DNA from 2 places in the Kitasatospora sp. NPDC001159 genome. Region 2 is predicted to be linked to the other one. Evidence: predicted binding sites of a transcription regulator. Region 2 holds the regulator's gene; the other holds the start of a gene.
What was found. The regulator HrcA, encoded in region 2, represses chaperone genes, less so after heat shock. The targets are predictions, from matches to a motif close to TTNGCACTCNGNNNNNCNGAGTGCNAA.
Positions count from the first base shown of each region.

Region 1: the regulator HrcA is predicted to act here: its motif matches at 2,630-2,656, upstream of groES (co-chaperone GroES).

Region 1 is NZ_JBSFJV010000002.1:144,049-151,112, forward strand. Features, by position in the region: gene ACWC9T_RS02050 (LysR family transcriptional regulator) at 1-268, opposite strand, end outside; gene groL (chaperonin GroEL) at 435-2,066, opposite strand; gene groES (co-chaperone GroES) at 2,183-2,488, opposite strand; gene ACWC9T_RS02065 (hypothetical protein) at 2,737-3,048, shown strand; gene ACWC9T_RS02070 (hypothetical protein) at 3,051-3,359, shown strand; gene ACWC9T_RS02075 (class I SAM-dependent methyltransferase) at 3,356-4,543, shown strand; gene ACWC9T_RS02080 (polysaccharide deacetylase family protein) at 4,548-5,438, opposite strand; gene ACWC9T_RS02085 (hypothetical protein) at 5,517-5,777, opposite strand; gene tsaD (tRNA (adenosine(37)-N6)-threonylcarbamoyltransferase complex transferase subunit TsaD) at 5,774-6,880, opposite strand; gene rimI (ribosomal protein S18-alanine N-acetyltransferase) at 6,873-7,064, opposite strand, start outside.
Region 2 is NZ_JBSFJV010000050.1:43-7,106, forward strand. Features, by position in the region: gene dnaJ (molecular chaperone DnaJ) at 1-1,143, opposite strand; gene hrcA (heat-inducible transcriptional repressor HrcA) at 1,218-2,252, opposite strand; gene htpX (zinc metalloprotease HtpX) at 2,527-3,447, shown strand; gene pspAB (PspA-associated protein PspAB) at 3,483-4,067, shown strand; gene ACWC9T_RS24015 (DUF3097 domain-containing protein) at 4,099-4,962, shown strand; gene ACWC9T_RS24020 (Uma2 family endonuclease) at 4,953-5,510, opposite strand; gene hemW (radical SAM family heme chaperone HemW) at 5,551-6,780, opposite strand; gene ACWC9T_RS24030 (AMP-dependent synthetase/ligase) at 6,839-7,064, opposite strand, start outside.

The DNA.
Region 1 (7,064 bases), on a different contig from region 2:
GCAGCCCGGCGATCGCGGCCACCTCCTCCTCGGCGGCGGAGAGCCCGGCCAGGATCCCGGTGGCATGCTTGAGCAGGACCCGCCCGGCCTCGCTGAGCTGCATGCCGCGGCCCGAACGCACCACCAGTGGGGTGTCGACCGACTTCTCCAGGGCCTTCATCTGCTGGCTGACGGCAGGCTGCGTACACCCCAGCTCGCGGGCGGCGGCGGAGAAGGAGCCGGTGCGGGCGACGGCACGCAGGACGCGCAGATGGCGGGCCTCGATCATGCCTCAGTTATAAGGCAATCTTTGCGTTCTGCAAAATTCCACTGATAGTTGAAGCCTGAAGAACGACTGCCGGGCGCATCCGCCCGGCAATGCCGGAGGCCCGGCCCGCCTCCCCGAGGGAGCGGACCGGGCCTCCGGTCAGGAGCTGCGGCTATCGCGCCGGGCCTCAGTGCGAGTGGCCGTGACCGTGCGAGTGGCCGTGACCGCTCTCGGCCTCCTCCTCCTTCTTCTCCACCACGAGGGTCTCGGTGGTGAGCAGCAGGGAGGCGATCGAGGCGGCGTTCTCCAGGGCGGAGCGGGTGACCTTGACCGGGTCGATGACGCCGGCCTTCACCAGGTCGCCGTACTCGCCGGTGGCGGCGTTGTAGCCCTGGCCGATCTCCAGCTCGGAGACCTTGGAGGTGATGACGTAGCCCTCCAGGCCGGCGTTCTGGGCGATCCAGCGCAGCGGCTCGTGCAGCGCCTTGCGGACCACGGCGACACCGGTGGCCTCGTCACCCGACAGGCCCAGGCCGTCGTTCAGCACCTTGGCGGCGTGGACCAGGGAGGCGCCACCACCGGCGACGATGCCCTCCTCGACCGCGGCGCGGGTCGCCGAGATGGCGTCCTCGAGACGGTGCTTGCGCTCCTTCAGCTCCACCTCGGTGGCGGCGCCGACCTTGATGACGCAGACGCCGCCGGCCAGCTTGGCCAGGCGCTCCTGCAGCTTCTCGCGGTCCCAGTCGGAGTCGGTCGCGGCGATCTCGCCCTTGATCTGCGCGACGCGGCCGGCCACGGCCTCGGCGTCACCGGCACCGTCGACGATCGTGGTCTCGTCCTTGGTGATGGTCACGCGGCGGGCGGTGCCCAGCACGTCCAGGCCGACCTGGTCGAGCTTGAGGCCGACCTCCTCGGAGATGACCTGGCCACCGGTCAGGACGGCCAGGTCGCCGAGGATCGCCTTGCGGCGGTCGCCGAAGCCCGGGGCCTTGACGGCGACGGCGTTGAAGGTGCCGCGGATCTTGTTCACGACCAGGGTCGACAGCGCTTCGCCGTCGACGTCCTCGGCGATGATCAGCAGCGGCTTGGAGGCACCGCCCTGCAGGATCTTCTCCAGCAGCGGCAGCAGCTCCTGGATGGAGGAGATCTTGCCCTGGTTGATCAGGATGTACGGGTCCTCCAGGACCGCCTCCTGCCGCTCCGCGTCGGTGACGAAGTACGGCGACAGGTAGCCCTTGTCGAACTGCATGCCCTCGGTGAAGTCCAGCTCCACGCCGAAGGTGTTCGACTCCTCGACGGTGATGACACCGTCCTTGCCGACCTTGTCGATCGCCTCGGCGATCAGCTCGCCGACCTGGGTGTCCTGGGCGGAGAGGGACGCGACGGCGGCGACGTCGTCCTTGCCCTCGATCTCGCGGGCCACCGAGAGCAGGTGCTCGGAGACGGCGGCGACGGCCTTGTCGATGCCCTTCTTCAGGGCGGCCGGGCCGGCACCGGCGGCGACGTTGCGCAGACCCTCGTTGACCAGGGCCTGGGCCAGCACGGTGGCGGTGGTGGTGCCGTCACCCGCGACGTCGTTGGTCTTGGTGGCGACCTCCTTGACGAGCTGCGCGCCAAGGTTCTCGTACGGGTCGTCCAGCTCGACCTCGCGGGCGATGGTGACACCGTCGTTGGTGATGGTCGGGGCGCCGAACTTCTTGTCGATGACGACGTTGCGGCCCTTGGGGCCGATGGTCACCTTGACGGTGTCGGCCAGCTTGTTGACACCGCGCTCCAGCGAGCGGCGGGCGTCCTCGTCGAACTGCAGGATCTTCGCCATGTTCCCTATTCCCTCGGGGCTGCGGCCGACCCACCGGCCGCCGAACAACGTGAACCAACAACCGCGCCCCGGGCCACTGTCACGAAGGACACGGATCCGGGGCGGGTCGGGACGTCTTACTTCTCGATGATCGCGAGGACGTCGCGGGCGGAGAGCACCAGGTACTCCTCGCCCTGGTACTTCACCTCGGTGCCGCCGTACTTCGAGTACAGGACGATGTCACCGACGGCGACATCGAGCGGCAGACGCTGGCCGTCCTCAAAGCGGCCCGGGCCGACGGCCAGGACGACGCCCTCCTGGGGCTTCTCCTTGGCGGTGTCCGGGATAACCAGGCCGGAGGCCGTGGTGGTCTCGGCGTCGAGCGGCTGGACCACGATGCGGTCCTCAAGCGGCTTGATGGCAACCTTGCTGCTGGTGGTCACGTCCGAGCTCCCCTTCGGAGATTACGGGGTTTTCTAACGGGTAGGGGCGAACTTGCGAGCCTGCCGTCGCGGGGGTCAGACACGCGTCTTCGCGTTAGCACTCCCCCAGTGGGGAGTGCCAAGGACGACCATAGGCCGGTGTTAGCACTCAGTCAACCAGAGTGCCAACGACGCGCCCTGAACCCTCGCGATACGGATGAGTAGCCGTACTCATGTGCGGGCGGCGCCCCCTCGGACAGACTCCTGCCATGACCGACACCCCGGTACGCATCGGCCCGTCCAACGCCAAGGACGCCGTGCTCGCGCTTCTGCTGCTGCCGCTGCTGACGGCCCTTCCGCTCATCGCCTTCTGGCTCGGCGGAGCGATCGCCGATTCCGCCGGCTCCGACCCGGGCGGCGTCATCGTGTTCGGCGCGCTCTCCGCGGTGGTCATCGGCTACGGAGTGCCCGTCACCGTCGTCCTGCGCGGCCACCGGAGCGGCTACGAGCTCCTGCCACTCGCCGCCGGGGTCGCGCCCTTCATGCTGCCCGTGCTGCTGTGCCTGGGGGTGTTCCGATAAGCGTGCCGCTGATCCGGGATCCCCTGCGACCGCGTGCCCACTGGCTGACGGACCTGCTGCTCGCCCTGGTCGTGGCCGTCGCGCTGGTTCCGGCGCTGATCGTCGGCGGCCTCGTGACCTTCCTGATCGTGATGTCACTGCACGCGTCCAGGCCGGTCGGCACCCTGATCCTCATCGCGGCCACGCTCCCGGTGCCCGCTTGGATCGTCCGGGCCAGTTGGCGGATCGGGTACCGGATCGTCCCGGTCGTCACCGGGGTGGCCCTGTCCGTCATCACGTTGTCGGTCCTACCCGGCGTCCACCTCCTCTGACCGGTCAGAATGGGCCCGTGGACACCGAGAACCTCCAGCCCCTGCTGACCCCCGAGGGTCAGGCCCTGCTCGCCGAGCTGCGCGAGTTCACGCCCCAGGAGGAGCTGGCGCTCGCCACCCGGCTGCGCCGGGAGCATCCGGCGGAGCTGGTGTCGGCGGCGTTCGGGCAGGCGCGGTTGCGGCAGCGGGCGCGGGCGAAGTTCGGGACGGACGCGGACCTGATGTACTTCACGCCCAACGGGGTCGAGCAGTCCACCCGGCGCAGTGTGGCCGAGTGGCGGGCCCGCCGGTTCGCCGAGCTGGGGGTACGGCGGCTGGCGGACCTGTGCTGCGGCATCGGCGGGGACGTGCTGGCTCTGGCCCGGGCCGGGATCGAGGTGCTGGCGGTGGACAAGGACCCGGCCGCCTGCGCCGCGACCGCGGCCAACGCCGCCGCTCTGGGCCTGTCCGAGCTGGTCGAGGTGCGCTGCGCGGACGTCGCCGAGGTGGACGTCACCGGCTACGACGCGGTGTTCACCGACCCTGCCCGCCGTACCTCGCGCGGCCGGGTGTTCGACCCCGAGGCGTACGCCCCGCCGCTGTCCTGGGCGATCGAGGCCGGGCGGCGGACCCCGATCGGCGCGCTGAAGGTGGCACCGGGCATCCCGCACGAGGCCGTCCCGGCGGACGCCGAGGCCGAGTGGGTCTCCGACCACGGGGACGTCAAGGAGGCGGTGCTCTGGTTCGGCACCAAGGCGGCCCGCCCGCACCGCGCCACCCTGCTGCCGCAGGGCGCCAGCCTGACCGGCGGCGACCTGCCCGACCCGCCGGCCGGACCGGTCGGGCGGTACCTGTACGAGCCGGACGGCGCGGTGATCCGGGCCCACCTGGTGGCCGAGGTGGCCGAGCAGGTCGGCGGCCGGCTGATCGACCCGAAGATCGCCTACCTGACCTCGGACGAGCTGGTCGCCACCCCGTACGCGCACGCCTTCGAGCTCACCGACGTGCTGCCCTTCCACATCAAGAAGCTGAAGGCGCTGCTGCGCGAGCGTCAGGCCGGCACGGTGGTGATCAAGAAGCGCGGGATGGCGATCACCCCGGAGGAGCTGCGCCGTCAGCTCAGGCCCTCCGGGCCGAACACCGTCACGGTGATCCTCAGCCGCACCGACCACGGTCCGCTGATGATGCTCGGTCAGCCGGTCTGAGCGGTTACGACGCCGGCGGCTGGATGTAGTCGTCCAGCCGGGCCACCGAGAAGCCCTGCTCCTGGATCCGGGCCAGCAGGTCGGCGAACATCTGGGTCATCGTGGCGCCCTTGAGCTCCTTGGGGCCGCGGAAGTGCGCCAGGATGATGTCGCCGGGCTTCAGCTTCTTGTCGGCGGCCTGGTACTGCATGTCGTGGATCTGCATCGACTCGCGCCAGAGCACGATCGCGCGCGGGCCGCACTGCTGCACCGAGGTGTTGAGCATCGGGGTGTTGGCGCCGTCGCCGAACGGCGGGCGGAACAGCAGCGGGGCGGTGCCGTACTGCTGGGTGAGCGCGGCCTGGTCGTCGCAGATCTCGGCCTTCTGCTTGTCCGCCGGGAGCTTGCTCATCACCGGGTGGGTGACGGTGTGGTTCTGGATGTGGTTGCCGAGCGCCTGGAGCGGCTTGAAGTAGCCGTAGTCGTTCTTGACGATGTCCTTGGTCAAGAACATCGTGATCGGCACCTTGAGGTCGGTCAGCATCTCGACGAACTTCGGGTCCTTCTCGGCACCGTCGTCGATGGTGATGAAGACGACCTTGTCGCTCGTCTTCACGTCGCTGATCACCGGTACGGTGCCGGTGCGTTCGAGCTTGATCGGCTTGTCGGCGGGCGGCGCGGGGGCCGGGGCGAGCGGCTTGAGGTTCCACTTCGCCCAGGCCGCGGCGTCGCCCTCGGCCGGGGCCGCGCCCGGCGTGGTGGCCGCGGCGGTCGGCGCGGCGCCGCCGGACGGCTGGGACGCGGCCGGGGCGGCACCGCCGCCGGCCCCGTTGTCGCCGCACGCGGTGGCGAAGGCCAGCAGGGCCAGCGCCCCCACCGCGTACGTCCTGATCCTGCTCCGCCCGTCCCTGTTCACCGCGCCGCGCTCCCGATCCCGTCCGGCCTTCTCTCAGCTATGCACGGTAGCGGGCGCGCGGCGGTTCCCGACCACCGTCTACTCGACGTGCTCGCTGGTGAAGGACCAGCGGTGCACCGGGCGGCCGAGCAGCTCGGCCGGCGGGTCGGCGACCAGTACCGGATCGCCGCTCCACCAGGTGATCAGCAACACCCGCTCGCCCGGGGCGGAGAGCAGCTCAAGGCGCTCCAGACCAGCCGCGCCGCGGACCATGGGCAGCGCGAACTCCCTTACCCAGGCGGCGAGTTCGTCGCCCCGGTGGTCCGCCGCCCGGGCCTCCCACATCGCGGCGACGGTCATGCCGCACCGCCGCCGAGGGCGTCGTAGGCCTGGCCATGGAAGTCGCCGTGCCCGATGTCCGCAGCAGGGACGTGGACGTCGGTGACGGGCAGCGAGGAGTCCGCCGACAGGTCGAAGGCGGAGGGCGTGCGGTCGCGCCACACCATCTCGGCGCCCAGCGCGGCCACCATGGCACCGTTGTCGGTGCACAGGCCCGGCCGGGGCACCCGCAGCCGGATGCCGGCCCGGTCGCAGCGCTGCTGGGCCATCTCGCGCAGCCGGGAGTTGGCCGCGACGCCGCCGCCGATCATCAGGTGGTCGACGCCGTTGTCCCTGCACGCCTTGACGGCCTTGCGGGTGAGCACGTCGGTGACCGCCTCCTGGAAGGAGGCCGCCACGTCCGCGATCGGCACCTCCTCGCCAGCCCGTCGCTTGGCCTCCACCCAACGGGCGACGGCGGTCTTCAGGCCGGAGAAGGAGAAGTCGTACTCCGGGTCGTTCCTGCCGCTCAGGCCGCGCGGGAAGTTGATCGCCTTGGGGTCGCCCTCGCGGGCCGTGCGGTCGACGATCGGGCCGCCGGGGAAGCCCAGGCCGAGCACCCGGGCGACCTTGTCGAAGGCCTCACCGGCCGCGTCGTCGATGGTCGCGCCGAGCGGGCGGACGTCGCTGGTGATGTCCTCGCTGAGCAGCAGCGAGGAGTGCCCGCCGGAGACCAGCAGGGCCATCGTCGGCGAGGGCAGCCGACCGTGCTCCAGCTGGTCGACGCAGATGTGCGAGGCGAGGTGGTTGACCCCGTACAGCGGCTTGTCCAGCGCCCAGGCGTACGCCTTCGCGGCGCTGACGCCGACCAGCAGCGCACCGGCCAGGCCGGGGCCGGCGGTGACGGCGATGCCGTCCAGGTCGCTCGCCTTGATCCCGGCGGTGTCCAGGGCGCGCTGGATGGTCGGGACCATCGCCTCCAGGTGGGCGCGGCTGGCGATCTCCGGGACGACGCCGCCGAAGCGGGCGTGGTCGTTGACGCTGGAGGCGACCGCGTCGGCCAGCAGCGTGGTGCCGCGCACGATGCCGACGCCGGTCTCGTCGCAGGAGGTCTCGATGCCGAGGACGAGCGGTTCGTCAGCCATGGCGGGTGTCCTCAATGTCCTTCGGGTCGGTGCTGTCAGTGCTCGGGTGGTCGAGGCGCATCACCAGCGCGTCGACGTTGGCGGGCTGGTAGTAGCCGCGCCGGATGCCCACCGGCTCGAAGCCGTGGCGCTCGTACAGCCGCTGGGCGCGCGGGTTGTCCACCCGTACCTCCAGCAGCAGTTC
Region 2 (7,064 bases):
CTACCGGCCGTTGAAGGCGTCCTTCAGTCGCGAGAACAGGCCCTGCTGGCCCGGCGCGAACTGGCCGGACGGGCGCTCCTCACCGCGCAGGATGGAGAGCCGGCGCAGCAGTTCCTCCTGCTCGGGGTCGAGCTTGGTGGGCGTCTGCACCTCGACATGCACTATCAGGTCGCCCCGGCCGCCCCCGCGCAGGTGGGTGATGCCCCGGCCGTGCAGCGGGATCGACTGACCGGACTGGGTGCCGGGCCGGATGTCGACCTCCTCCAGTCCGTCCAGGGTCTGCAGCGGCACCTGGGTGCCGAGCGCGGCGGCCGTCATCGGGATGGTGACGGTGCAGTGCAGGTCGTCCCCGCGCCGCTGGAAGACGGTGTGGGTGGTCTCGGCGATCTCGACGTACAGGTCGCCGGCCGGGCCGCCGCCGGGGCCGACCTCGCCCTCGCCGGCCAGCTGGATCCGGGTGCCGTTGTCGACACCGGCCGGGATCTTGACCGTCAGGGTGCGGCGGGCGCGGACCCGGCCGTCACCGGCGCACTCCGGGCACGGGGTCGGCACGACGGTGCCGAAGCCCTGGCACTGCGGACAGGGGCGGGAGGTCATGACCTGCCCCAGGAAGGAGCGGGTGACCTGGGAGACCTCGCCCTTGCCGCGGCACATGTCGCAGGTCTGCGCGGAGGTACCGGGGGCCGCGCCCTCGCCGTTGCAGGTGGTGCAGGTGACGGCGGTGTCGACCTGGAGTTCCTTGGTGGTGCCGAAGGCGGCCTCCTCCAGGGTGATCTCCAGCCGGATCATGGCGTCCTGGCCGCGGCGGGTGCGCGAGCGCGGGCCGCGCTGGCCGGCCGCGGCGCCGAAGAAGGCGTCCATGATGTCGGAGAAGCCGAAGCCCGCCGCGCCGGCGCCGAAGCCGCCCGCGCCACCGCCGCCGCCCGGCGACAGCGGGTCGCCGCCGAGGTCGTAGACCTGGCGCTTCTGCGGGTCGGAGAGCACCTCGTAGGCGGCGTTGATCTCCTTGAACCGCTCCTGCGTCTTCGGGTCCGGGTTGACGTCCGGGTGCAGTTCGCGTGCCAGGCGCCGGAACGCCTTCTTGATCTCGTCCTGCCCCGCATCCCGTCGGACGCCGAGTACCGCGTAGTAGTCCGTGGCCACCAAATGCTCCGCTTGTTCCGCCTGTAGTAGTGCGACTGGACACCGCTGTCACCTCTGTGACAGCGGTCTGCTTGCTACGACTCGGCCAGGATCTGACCCACGTACCGTGCCACTGCTCGCACCGCCCCCATTGTGCCCGGGTAGTCCATCCGGGTCGGACCGATCACACCCAGTTTGGCCACGCTCTCGTCGCCCGAACCGTAGCCGACTGACACCACCGAAGTGGAATTCAGCCCTTCGTACGCGTTCTCCCGCCCGATTCGGACCGTCATCGCGGCGTCCGTGGTCTCACCCAGGAGGCGGAGCAGGACGACCTGCTCCTCCAGGGCCTCCAGCACCGGCTGGATGGTGAGCGGGAAGTCGTGCCCCAAACGGGTCAGGTTGGCCGTGCCGGCCAGCATGATCCGCTCCTCGTTCTGCTCGGCCAGCGCCTCGAACAGGGTCGCCAGGACCGTGCTGACGGTCGGCCGGTCGATCTGCTCGAAGGCGGCCGGAAGCTCCTCCAGCAGGCCCGGGACGTCCGGCAGCCGCTGGCCGGCCGCCCGCGCGTTGATCCGCGCGCGCAGGTCGGCCAGGACCGTCTCGCCGACCGTGCCCGGGCAGTCGACCATCCGCTGCTCGACCCTGCCGGTGTTGGTGATCAGGACCAGCATCACCTTGGCCGGCGCCAGCGCCACCAGCTCGATGTGCCGGACGGTGGAACGGGTCAGCGAGGGGTACTGGACCACGGCAACCTGCCGGGTCAGCTGGGCGAGCAGCCGCACCGTGCGGGCGACCACGTCGTCCAGGTCGACGGCGCCGTCCAGGAAGTGCCGGATCGCCCGGCGCTCCGGAGCGCTCATCGGCTTGACCTCGGCCAGCTTGTCGACGAACAGCCGGTAGCCCTTGTCGGTGGGGATGCGCCCCGCGCTGGTGTGCGGCTGGTGGATGTACCCCTCCTCCTCCAGCGCCGCCATGTCGTTGCGCACGGTGGCCGGGGAGACCCCGAGGTTGTGCCGGTCCACCAGGGCCTTGGAGCCGACCGGCTCCTCGGTGCCCACGTAGTCCTGGACGATGGCACGCAGAACGGCGAGCTTGCGGTCGTCCAGTTGGCGGACCTCACCGGCCATGGGGCACGCACCTCCGTCTTCGCACGTTGTCCGTCTGTCTGTGATGCTGCGGGCCGCTCCGGGGAAGGACCCCGACCCTGGCACTCTGCGCACACGAGTGCCAAAACCGTACCTGCCAGTGTAAGGCCCGGGTCCTTTCGCAGGAACGGCCCGCCCGGGGTGATCCTGCCCGCAGTTCGAGGTGGGGGGCCGCGACACTCCCCGTGCACGGGATGGTGCTCGGGGGCCGTCCGGGTGGCAGCATCGAAAGCGACGGCGAATGGAGGAGCAAGCGATGTCGAGCTCGGGCCAGCACACCCGTTTCGCGCCCGACCGCGGCCTGACCGGCCGCATGGTCGCGACGATGTTCGTGATCGGGCTGCTGTACGTCGGTTTCACGGGCCTGCTGATCGCGCTGCTGCGCGGGGCCTGGCCGCTGATCCTGCTGATCTCCGGCGGGCTGTTCGTGGCCCAGTTCTGGTTCAGCGACAAGATCACCGAGCGGGCGATGGGCGCCCACCAGGTGACCGAGGAGCAGTACCCCAAGCTGCACGGCACCATCGACCGGCTCTGCGCCCTGGCCGACATGCCCAAGCCCCGCGTGGCGGTCGCCGACAACGACATGCCCAACGCCTTCGCCACCGGCCGCAACCCGCAGAACGCGGTGGTGTGCGTCACCACCGGCCTGCTGCGCCGGCTCGAACCGGAGGAACTGGAAGGCGTCCTGGCGCACGAGCTGTCGCACGTCGCCCACCGGGACGTCGCCGTGATGACCATCGCCGGCTTCCTCGGCGTGCTCGCCGGGGCGATGACCCGGATCGCCGTGTACGGCGGGTTCATGGGCGGCGGGCGCAACAACAACGACCAGAACGCGGCCATCGTGGCGCTGATCATCCCGCTGGTGTCGATGGTCGTCTACGCGATCAGCTTCCTGCTCACCCGGCTGCTCTCCCGCTACCGCGAGCTGGCCGCCGACCGGGCCGCAGCCCAGCTCACCGGCCGGCCCAGCGCCCTGGCCTCGGCCCTGACCAAGGTGACCGGACAGATCGCGGCCATCCCCACCGAGGACCTGCGCAAGTCCCAGCCCTACAACGCCTTCTGGTTCGCCCCCGCGCTGAGCGCCCGGGAGACCGCCTCGCAGCTGCTCTCCACCCACCCGTCGCTGGAGAAGCGGCTGGCACAGCTGGCGAAGATCTCCGAGCAGCTCGGCCGCTGATCACCGCCTGATCCGAATGATCCGAAAGGACCGCCGTGGGATTCCTGGACGCCCTGTTCGGCCGCACCAAGCCCGTCAAGCCCGACCTAGACCAGCTGTTCGGCGTGCCGTCCGCCGCGCTCACCCTGGAGGCCGGGGCCGGGTTCACCCCCACCGGGCTCGGTTCGGTCTGCTTCGCGGCCGTGGAGGGCGCGGCCTTCGTCCAGGTCGAGCAGCAGGTCCGGGCGCTGCTGGACGCCGACACCGAGCGCGGCGGCGTGCCGGTGGAGGCCTCCAAGGACGGCTACGGCTACTCCTGGCTGCTCACCCGGCACCGGCCCGAGGAGCTGCCGGAGCTGGTGAACGACCTGCACGCGGTCAACAGCGAGCTGGAGGCGAACGGCTTCGGGCCGCAGCTGCTCTGCTCGCTGGTCTGCTTCCGCAATCCGGAGGGCCAGTCGCTGGCCCTGGTCTACCTCTACAAGCGTGGCACCTTCTACCCCTTCGCCCCGATGCCCGGCGGCGGCGAGCGGCGCAACAGCCCGCTGGAGCTGCAGGTCAACGCGATGCTGGGGAACGACCTGCGGCTGGAGAAGGACCTGAGCCGCTGGTTCCCGGTCTGGGGCGCGCCGGGGCTCTGACGGTCCGTCCGCCATCCCTATGATCACCCGTATGCGCAGCCGCCAGTACGGACCAGACCTCACCCCGCCGTGGAAGAAGCTGGGGGCACCTCCCGGCCGCCAGGCTGGGGGACAGCCCGCCCCGGAGGTGCCCGCCGAACGGGACCTGGTGGTCGAGGAGGTGACCACCGGCTTCTGCGGGGCGGTGGTGCGCTGCGAGAAGACTGCCGAGGGGTTCACCGTCACCCTGGAGGACCGCTTCGGCAAGCACCGGGTCTTCCCCCTGGTCCCGCGCGGCTTCCTGCTGGAGGGCAAGGCCGTCACCCTGGTCCGCCCCACCGGCCCGGCCCCCTCCCGTGCTCCCGGTCGCACCGCCTCCGGCTCGATCGCCGTCCCCGGCACCCGTGCCCGGGTCGCCCGCGAGTCCCGCATCTACGTCGAGGGCCGGCACGACGCCGAACTGGTCGAACGGGTCTGGGGTGACGACCTGCGCATCGAGGGCGTCGTCGTCGAGTACCTGCGCGGCATCGACGACCTCCCCGCCATCGTCGCCGACTTCGCCCCCGGCCCCGGCCGCCGCCTCGGCGTCCTGGTCGACCACCTGCTCCCCGGCACCAAGGAACACCGCATCGCCTCCCAGGTCACCGGCGACTCGGTGCTGGTCGTCGGCCACCCCTACATCGACATCTGGCAGGCCGTGAAGCCCGCCTCCGTCGGCATCCCCGCCTGGCCCGCCGTCCCCCGCGGCGAGGACTGGAAGGAGGGCACCTGCCGCCGCCTCGGCTGGCCGGTGGACACCCCGGCGGCCTGGAAGCGCATCCTGTCGAAGGTGAACAGCTACAAGGACCTGGAGCCCGAGCTGCTGGGCAAGGTGGAGGAATTGATCGACTTCGCGGCCCTGCCGGGTCAGGAGTAGGTCTGGAATTCCGAGGTGTCGAGCGTGATGCCGAGCAGATCCACCGGAATGGGCTCGCCGAACTTGGTGGTCCGCGCGGACACGTAGTCCGGCAGCCCTGAGGCGCTCGACCGGGTCGGCTCGGTCAGCAGCACACAGACGGCCTTGATCGGGTCGACGATCAGATACACGGGAATCGCGCCCTCGGCGTACAGCTCCCGTTTGGTCTGGTAGTCACGGAGGACGCTGGTCCTGGAGACGACCTCAACCACCAGAGTGAGAACGGGCGCGGGAATCAAGCGGCCTGGCCCCTCGAAGGCATCCCGCTCGAACACGACCAGATCCGGCTGAGGCTCGCTCGTCAATCCGGGAAGATCGATGTCCTGTGTGGTCAGGCGGTGCCACCCCGCCCGGGGGATCTGATCCCGAATGGCTTCGACGATGATGTTGTGGACCATGTCCGGCCCGGCCATCATCACGATTTCCCCCCTGATGAGCTCGGCCTTGAAGCCTTCCGGGACCTCCAGGTTCTCGAAGATCCCCGTCACCCGGTCATCGATGGCGGTCATTGCGCGCTCCCTCCGACGGCTGACACCACGTTAACGACACTCAGTCCACCAGGTCACGCACGACCGCGTCCGCCAGCAGCCGCCCCTGGAGGGTGAGGGCGGCGCGGCCCCGCTCGTAGGGCTCGGGGGCGAGCAGGCCGTTGGCGAGGGCTGCAGAAGCAGCCCTGCGGCCGGTGTCGGTCAGCAGGTCCAGGGGGACGCCGTCGACCAGGCGCAGTTCGAGGAGGATGCGTTCGACGCGGCGGTCCTCGTCGGCGAGGAGTTCGCGGCCCAGCGCCGGGGTGCGGCCCTCGGCGAGGGACTGGGCGTAGGCGGCGGGGTGCTTGGCGTTCCACCAGCGGACACCGCCGATGTGGCTGTGGGCGCCGGGGCCGGCGCCCCACCAGTCGGCACCGGTCCAGTAGAGCTCGTTGTGGCGGCAGCGGCCCTCGGGGGTGGTGGCCCAGTTGGAGACCTCGTACCAGGAGTAGCCGGCCGCGCTGAGCGCCTGCTCGGCGATGAGGTAGCGGTCGGCGTGCACGTCGTCGTCGATCATCGGCAGTTCACCGCGCTTGACCCGGGCGGCCAGCCGGGTGCCCTCCTCGACGATCAGGGAGTACGCGGACACGTGGTCCGGTCCGGCCCCGATCGCCGCCTCCAAGGAGGCCCGCCAGTCGTCGTCGGACTCTCCGGGGGTGCCGTAGATCAGGTCGAGGTTGACGTGCTCGAAGCCGGCCGCGCGGGCCTCGGCCACGCAGGCCTCGGGGCGGCCCGGGGTGTGATGGCGGTCGAGCAGCTGCAGGACGTGCGGGCGGGCGCTCTGCATGCCGAAGGAGATCCGGTTGTAGCCGCCCTCGCGCAGCTCGGCCAGGTACGCCGGGTCGACGGACTCCGGGTTGGCCTCGGTGGTGACCTCGGCGTCCGGGGCGAGCCCGAACTCCTCGCGCAGCGCGGCGAGCATCTTCACCAGGTCGCGGGCGGGCAGCAGGGTGGGGGTGCCGCCGCCGAGGAAGACGGTCCGCACCGGGAGGTCCACTTCCCCCAGCACCTTCCGGGCCAGCCTGATCTCGGCGACCACGTTGTCCGCGTAGGTCTCCTGCGAGGCGACCGCACCGGAGGAGCGCAGCTCGGTGGCGGTGTAGGTGTTGAAGTCACAGTAGCCGCAGCGGCTGGCGCAGTACGGCACGTGCAGGTAGAAGCCGAACGGCCGCCGCCCCAGCCCGGTGAGGGCGTGCGCGGGCAGGGAACCGTCGGACGGCACCGGTTCGCCGTCGGGAAGTGCGGAGGGCATGACCCCATTGTCCCGTACGGCCCGACCGAACACGCGGGCCGTACGGGAGCGGAGCGGATCAGGCCTCGTTGGCGCCCGCGTACATCGCGGCCACCGCGTCCGCGTAGGTCCGCTCGACCACCGGGCGCTTGATCTTCAGGCTCGGGGTCAGTTCGCCGTGCTCGATGTCGAGGTCGCGCGGCAGCAGGTGGAACTTCTTGATCGTCTGCCAGCGCTGCAGATCGGCGTTGACCCGCTTCACGAAGCCCTCGATCAGCTCGCGCACGGCCGGCTCCTCGGCCAGC